DNA from 2 places in the Dietzia sp. KRD202 genome. Region 1 is predicted to be linked to the other one. Evidence: riboswitches for the same ligand, from Rfam matches in the RefSeq annotation. Region 1 holds a riboswitch; the other holds the start of a gene.

What was found. A riboswitch is a leader RNA that binds a small molecule or an ion and turns the genes downstream of it on or off. The one in region 1 is predicted to bind cobalamin.
Region 2: linked by a shared signal. The riboswitch ahead of J1M64_RS09680 (VWA domain-containing protein) and the one ahead of J1M64_RS06535 (ABC transporter substrate-binding protein) in region 1 are both predicted to bind cobalamin.

What each region holds. Positions count from the first base shown of each region.
Region 1 is NZ_JABFAN010000010.1:33,872-37,357, reverse strand. It holds gene J1M64_RS06545 (ABC transporter ATP-binding protein) at 1-222, opposite strand, end outside; gene J1M64_RS06540 (alpha/beta hydrolase) at 282-1,376, shown strand; cobalamin riboswitch at 1,389-1,568, shown strand; gene J1M64_RS06535 (ABC transporter substrate-binding protein) at 1,623-2,663, shown strand; gene J1M64_RS06530 (iron ABC transporter permease) at 2,668-3,486, shown strand, end outside.
Region 2 is NZ_JABFAN010000014.1:1,038-4,523, forward strand. It holds gene J1M64_RS09670 (cobalt-precorrin-4/precorrin-4 C(11)-methyltransferase) at 1-96, opposite strand, end outside; gene cbiE (precorrin-6y C5,15-methyltransferase (decarboxylating) subunit CbiE) at 93-1,337, opposite strand; cobalamin riboswitch at 1,413-1,597, shown strand; gene J1M64_RS09680 (VWA domain-containing protein) at 1,619-3,486, shown strand, end outside.

The DNA of each region.
Region 1 (3,486 bases):
GCGCCACGGGTCGCCGCCGAACACCGTCGCCTGGCCGGAGTCGGCGCGCATGAGCCCGAGCAGGATCCGGATGGTGGTGGATTTACCCGACCCGTTGGGTCCGAGGAACCCGTGGACCTCCCCGCGGCGCACGTCGAGGTCCAACTCGTCCAGGGCCCGGGCGCGGCCGAAGGTCTTGACCAGGCCCTCGACCCGCACCACGCTGTCGTGTTCTGAACGCATGATCAGCTCCTTCGTCCGATTACCCCGATCATCCCAGGGATCCGCGTCACAATGTGGCCATGCGCTCTCCCATGTCCGGCCACCGTGACTTTTCCCCGTCGATCCCGGATCGCCTGACCAAGGCCGTCATGACCGCTGCCGGGTTCCTGCCCGGCCCGCTACTCCGACTCGTGGGCGGGACCCCGCGACGGATGGACGGCCAGGTCCTCGACCCGCACTTCCAGGCCGGGCTCCGGGTCATCTCGATGACGTCCGAGGGCGAATACGAGGATCTGACCGTCGAGAAGGCACGTTCGGCCGTCGAGCGGTCGGCGTTCACCGTCTCGGGGAAGAAGATCGACCTCGCCGTCGTCACCGACATCGTCCTCCCGCTCGGCGGCACCGACCCGGACCGGGCCGACCTGCCCGCGCGCCTGTACTCGCCGGTCCACGGTGACGAGACGCTGCCCGCACTGGTGTTCTTCCACGGCGGCGGATGGGTGCTGGGCAGCGTCGACTCGCACGACGCGACCTGCCGCTACATCGCCGAGACGGGCCGGCTCAAGGTGATCAGCGTGGACTACCGGCTGGCACCCGAGTTCCGGTTCCCCACCGCGGTCGAGGACGCGATCGCCGCGTTCCGGTACGTCCGCGACCACGCCGAAGAGCTCGGCGTGGACCCGGCGCGCATCGCGGTGGGCGGTGACAGCGCCGGCGGCAACCTGGCGGCGGTGGTCTGCCAGCAGACGCGCGACGCCGGGGAGAAGATGCCGGACTTCCAACTGCTGTTCGTCCCCGCCACCAACATGTCCGCGCGGACCCGCTCGTACGAGCTGTTCGGCGACGGCTTCTTCCTCACCCGGGCCAACATGGACTGGTACGAGGAGACCTACATCCGGTCCGACGAGGACCGGCTCGACCCCCGCGCCTCCCCCCTGCTTGCGGAGGACTTCTCGGGACTGCCGCCCGCCCACGTGGCCACGGGCGGGTTCGACCCGCTGCGCGACGAGGGCGAGGCCTACGCCCGGAAGATGGCCGATGCCGGTGTCCCGGTCTCGCTGCGCCGCCACGAGACGCTGGTCCACCCGTTCGTCAACGCCGTCGGGGCCACCCCGCTCGCGCGCTCGGCGCTGTCCGAGGCGGTGGGCGCGATGCGGATGGGGCTGGCGTACTGACCCCGGAGCGCGTGTTACCTTGTGATCGCCAGCGAGACCGATCGGTCGCGGGAATCCGGTGCGAATCCGGAACTGACGCGCAGCGGTGAGGGTGATGGCGGGGCACTATGCCACTGGGCCGCGAGGTCTGGGAAGGCGCTTCCGTCCAGGTGATCCCGAGTCCGAATACCGGCTGGCCCTCGCGGTGACAACCGCCAGGTCATCACCGGGCTTCGCGTTCCAGGCCCGCGACCTCGGAGCACACCCATGCGTTCTTCCACCCTGGTCGCCCTCGCCGGCGTCACCCTTCTCACCCTGACCTCCTGCACCGCCCACGACCCGGCTGCGATCGCCGGCCCGGGCACCGATCCGATCGAGAACTGCGGGGAGCAGGTCCAGCTCGACGCCCCGCCCGAACGGGTCGTCTCGCTCAACCAGGGCTCCACCGAGATCCTGTACGCCCTCGGCCTCGGCGACCGGATGGTCGGCACCGCCACCTGGACAGACCCGGTCCTGCCCGAGTTCGCCGAGGTGAACAGGTCGGTCCCCCGCCTGGCCGACAACGCGCCGTCGATGGAGGCCGTCCTCGACGTGGAACCGGACTTCGTCACCGCCTCCTTCGGCAGCACCCTCGGGGAGGGCGGGGTCGCCGCCCGCGAGCAGTTCCACGAACTCGGCGTGGGTACGTACCTCTCCCCCACCGACTGCGTGGGCAAGGTCGCCGACTCCGGGGACGGCGTCCGCGAGACCCCGCTCACCCCGGACCTGCTCTACCGCGAGATCACCGAGCTCGCCCGGATCTTCGACGTGGAGCAGGCCGGTGACGAGCTGGTGGCGGACCTCCAGCGCAGGCTCGATGAGGCCGCCGAGAGCGTCGATGCCCGCGGTGTCTCCGCGATGTACTGGTTCGCCAACTCCGAGTCCCCGTACCTGGCCGGCTGCTGCGGTGCCCCCGGCCTCATCTCGATCACCCTGGGCCTGGAGAACGCCTTCGACGACACCACCCAGGAGTGGCCGCAGATCAGCTGGGAGGTCGTGGCCGAGCGCGACCCGGACGTCATCGTCGTGGGCGACCTGACCCGCAAGAGCCAGACCGCCGAGACCGCGGAGGCCAAGATCGCCTACCTCGAGTCCAACCCCGTCACCCGGGAGATGGCGGCGGTCCGGGAGAAGCGGTTCATCGACATCACCGGCGCCGAGATGAACCCGTCGCTGCGCACGATCTACGGGGTGGAGACCGTCGCGGCGGGGCTCACCGAGCTGGGCCTCATCACGCCGGGGGCCGGCGCGCCGGACCCGGCCAACTGACCCGATGACCCTCGCACCCGAGAGGACCACCGCCCCGGTGGTCCCGGCGCCACCGCGCCGGCGGCCGGCTCTGCGGCGACCGTCCGCACTGGTCACCCTGTGGCTCGGTGGCCTGGGGCTGCTGGCGGTGTCGACGGCGCTCGTCATCACCATCGGCCCGTCCGGACTCACCGCCGCCGACGTTATCCAGTCCGCGCTGGCCCGACTCACGGGAGCCGACTCCGGGCTCACGCGGATCGAGGAGGGGATCATCTGGAACCTGCGGCTTCCGCGCACTCTCATGGCGGCCCTGGCCGGGGCGGGGCTCGCACTGTGCGGCGTCATCCTGCAGTCGCTGCTGCGCAACCCCCTGGCCGACCCGTACATCCTCGGCATCTCCTCGGGCGCATCCACCGGGGCGGTCCTCGTGGTGGTGCTCGGGGTCGGCGCGGGCGCGGTCGGGCTCACCACGGGGGCGTTCGTCGGGGCGCTCACCGCGTTCGGCTTCGTCCTGGTCCTGGCCTTCGCGTCCGGCGGGACGCCCGACCGGGTGGTGCTGGCGGGGGTCGCGGCGACCCAGCTGTTCTCCGCGGTGACCTCGTTCGTCGTCTACATCGCCGCCGACGCCGAGCAGACCCGCGGCGTGCTGTTCTGGCTGCTCGGCTCGCTGGCCTCCGTCCGCTGGTCGGACGTGGCGGTGTGCGGCGTCGTGGTCCTGCTCGGGCTGGTGGCGTGCCTGCTGCACACCTCCAGCCTCGACGCGTTCACCTTCGGCCAGGACGCCGCGGCCGCCCTCGGCGTCAACGTGGCCCGCACCCGGCTGGTGCTCATGGTGGTGACGGCG
Region 2 (3,486 bases), on a different contig from region 1:
GTACAGGCAGACGTCGGCCTCGCGCAGGGACGCAGCCGCGCGCAGCGTCAGCAGATCAGCGGCGCCGGGGCCGGCTCCTACGAAGTGAACGGTCACGAGCTCTCCCCTGTTTCCGAAGTATCAGCCGCAGCGACGAATGGCTTCACGGCCGCCCACTGCACCACCGCACGGGCGGGGGCCCAGCCGGCGAACCGGCCGATCGAGTCCGCGTGCTCGACCTGGATCCTGGTCAGCTCCCCGCCGAACTCGGCGCGGGCGTCGACCACCACGCGCTCGGTCTCCAGAGTCACCGCATGCGCGACCAGCCGTCCGCCGGGACGAAGTGCGTCCCAGCACTGTCTCAGCAGGCCAGGAGCAGTGCCGCCTCCACCGATGAACACCGCGTCCGGCCGCGGCAGACCGTCCAGAGCCTGGGGCGCCCGTCCGTGGACGACCTCCAACGACGGCACCCCCAGCCGCACGGCGTTGCGCGCGACACGCGCCGCCCGCTCGGGATCGGCCTCCACCGCGATCGCCCGACATGACGGGTGGGCGCGCATCCACTCGATGCCCACCGACCCGGCGCCGGCGCCCACGTCCCACAGCAAATCACCGGCCATCGGTGCGAGCCGCGACAGGGCGGAAGCCCGCAGGTCGCGGCGGGTGAGCTGGCCGTCGTTCTCGAAGGCGTCGTCGGGCAGGCCCGGCACCAGTCCGAGCGGTCGGGCGGACGCGTCGGCCACGCACTCAACCGCCAGGACGTGCAGGGCGGGGGCCTCGTGATCGACAGCCCAGTCGCGCGCCGCGCGGGAAAACCGGGCCTCGGCCGGGCCCCCGAGATCGGACAGAACGGTCATCGCGCTCCCCCCGAAGCCGGCGCCAACGAGTACCGCGGCGACCTCTCCCGGCGTGTGCCGGTCGGCCGAGAGCACCAGCACCCGCCGCCCCGGCGCCAGCTCACGGGGCAGCGCGCGGTGGTCGCGCAGCACCGCCACGGACTCGGCCGGCCACCGCATCCTGGCGCGGGCCAGCGCGACCGAGGACACCGCCGGGAGCACCTCCACCGCGTCCGCGCCGAGCAGCTCGATCAGGGTGGTGCCGATCCCGGCGACCAGCGGATCGCCCGAGGCCAGGGCCACGATCGACCGCCCGACCCACCGCTGGAGCAGCTCCGGCAACCCGTCCCGCAGCGGCCGCGGCCACGGCACGCGTTCGGCCGTCACCTCGCCCGGAATCATCGCCAGATGACGCTCGCCGCCGAGCACCACATCGGCGCCCATGATGGCGCGACGGCGGGCCTCGTCGAGCCCCGCCCACCCGTCGCCGCCGATGCCGACGACCACCACCCGTGCATTCATGACGCGGAACCCTACCGCGACACCTGAGGCGCCCCGGGACAGGCCGTTGGGCTAGCCTCGGCACCACACAACCGAACAGACCCCACAGCACGAGGTGCCCCACGACCGCGAGAGCGGGCGGAGGGGAGAATCAGGGAAGCCGGTGAGAATCCGGCACAGGGCCCGCTACGGTAACCCGGCCTCTCAGGCGATCGCGCCCCGCGCGCACATCCGAGATGAGCCGGGAAGTCCGGAGACCGGCCTCGCGCTGACCAGCCTGGCAGACGAGAGCGGGAGCCCCCATGCCACTGCACTACCCCTTCAGCGCTGTCGTCGGTTCCGACGACATGGCGCTGGCCCTGACCCTGACCGCGGTGTCCCCGGCGGTCGGCGGCGTGCTGATCCGCGGCGAGAAGGGCACGGCCAAGTCCACGATGGTCCGCGCCCTCACCGGGATCCTGCCGGAGGTCGAGGTCGTCACCGGCGACCGCTTCTCCTCCGCACCTGACGACCGCGGTTCCGAGACCCCGGACGGGCGTATCCCCCACGACGCGCCCACCGAGCGGCGGCCGGTCCGCCTGGTCGAGCTGCCGATCGGGGTGTCCGAGGACCGCATCACCGGATCACTACACCTGGAGAGTGCGCTCGCCGATGGCGTGACCGTGTTCCAACCGGGCCTACTCGCCCGCGCACACCGCGGACTGCTCTACGTGGACGAGGTCAACCTGCTCCACGACCACGTGGTGGACCTTCTGCTCGACGCCGCCGCGATGGGCCGGGTGACCGTGGAGCGCGACGGCATCTCCGTCGAGCACGCCGCGCGCTTCGTACTGATCGGCACCATGAACCCCGAAGAGGGTGAGCTCCGGCCCCAGCTGCTGGACCGCTTCGGCCTCACCGTGGAGGTGGCCGCGCCCCGGGACCCGGAACTGCGCGCCGAGGTGGTGCGCCGCCGGATCGCGTTCGAGGCCGACCCGGCGGGATTCGTCGCCGCCCACGCCGCCGACGAGGCCGCAGTGCGCGAGCGGATCGCCGCCGCGCGGCGGGTACTCGACCGGGTGAGACTGACCCCCTGGGCGCTGTCCACCATCGCCCGGGTGTGTGCAGGCTTCGACGTGGACGGCATGCGCGCCGACATCGTCACCGCCCGCACCGCCGCCGCCCACGCCGCATGGCAGGGCCGGACCCGGATCACCCGCGAGGACATCCGCGTCGCCGCGCGCATGGCGCTGCCCCACCGCCGCCGTCGGGCCCCGTTCGATGCGCCGGGCCTCGACGAGGACCTGTTGGAACGGCTGCTGGGCGACGACGACGAGCCCGATCCCGACCCTCGAGACGAGACCGCGCCGGCCGACGACGCCGAACAGTCGGAGTCCGCAGACGAGTCCGCGTCGGCAGACGCCCCGGACGCCGAGTCGGCCCCGGCGCGGGCCTCGGCCGAGGACGCCGGGCACGAGCACCCGTCCGGCCAGGCCGAGCAGACCGAGGACAGCCCCGACGCTGCCGACGCCTCCGGCACCGAGGGCTCCGGCCAGGTGGAAGGCCGATCGGACGACGATGCCGACGGCCAGGCCGGCGATCAGGCCGGCGACGACACCCCGGGCGACGCTCCCGGGCCCACCCCGCCCGAGCCAGGCACGGTCACCGCGGCCGCGGCGCCGTACCGCACCCGCCTGCTCGCCGTCGCCGGTACCGGCCAGGGCGCGGCCGGCCGCCGGTCGAGGGCCATCACCAGCACTGGCCGCCGCATCGGCGCAGGCGCGTTCACCGGGGCCGACCTGCACCTGCCCGCCACGATCCGCTCCGCCGCGCCGCAGCAGTCCGCCCGGGGTCGCGAGGCCGGCCGCAACGGCGGTCGACTCCGGCTGGCCGCCGAGGACCTGCGCTCGGCGGTGCGCGAGGGCCGCGAGTCCAACCTCGTGCTGTTCTGCGTGGACGCCTCCGGCTCCATGGCCGCCCGCACCCGGATGGAGCAGGTCAAGACCGCGATCCTCTCCCTACTGCTGGACGCCTACCGCCGCCGCGACAAGGTGGGACTGGTGACCTTCCGCGGGTCCGCGGCCCACGTGACCCTGCCGCCCACCTCGTCGGTCGACATCGCGGCCACCCGCCTCGCGGAACTCCCGGCGGGCGGCCGGACCCCACTGGCCGAGGGACTGCTCACCGCCGC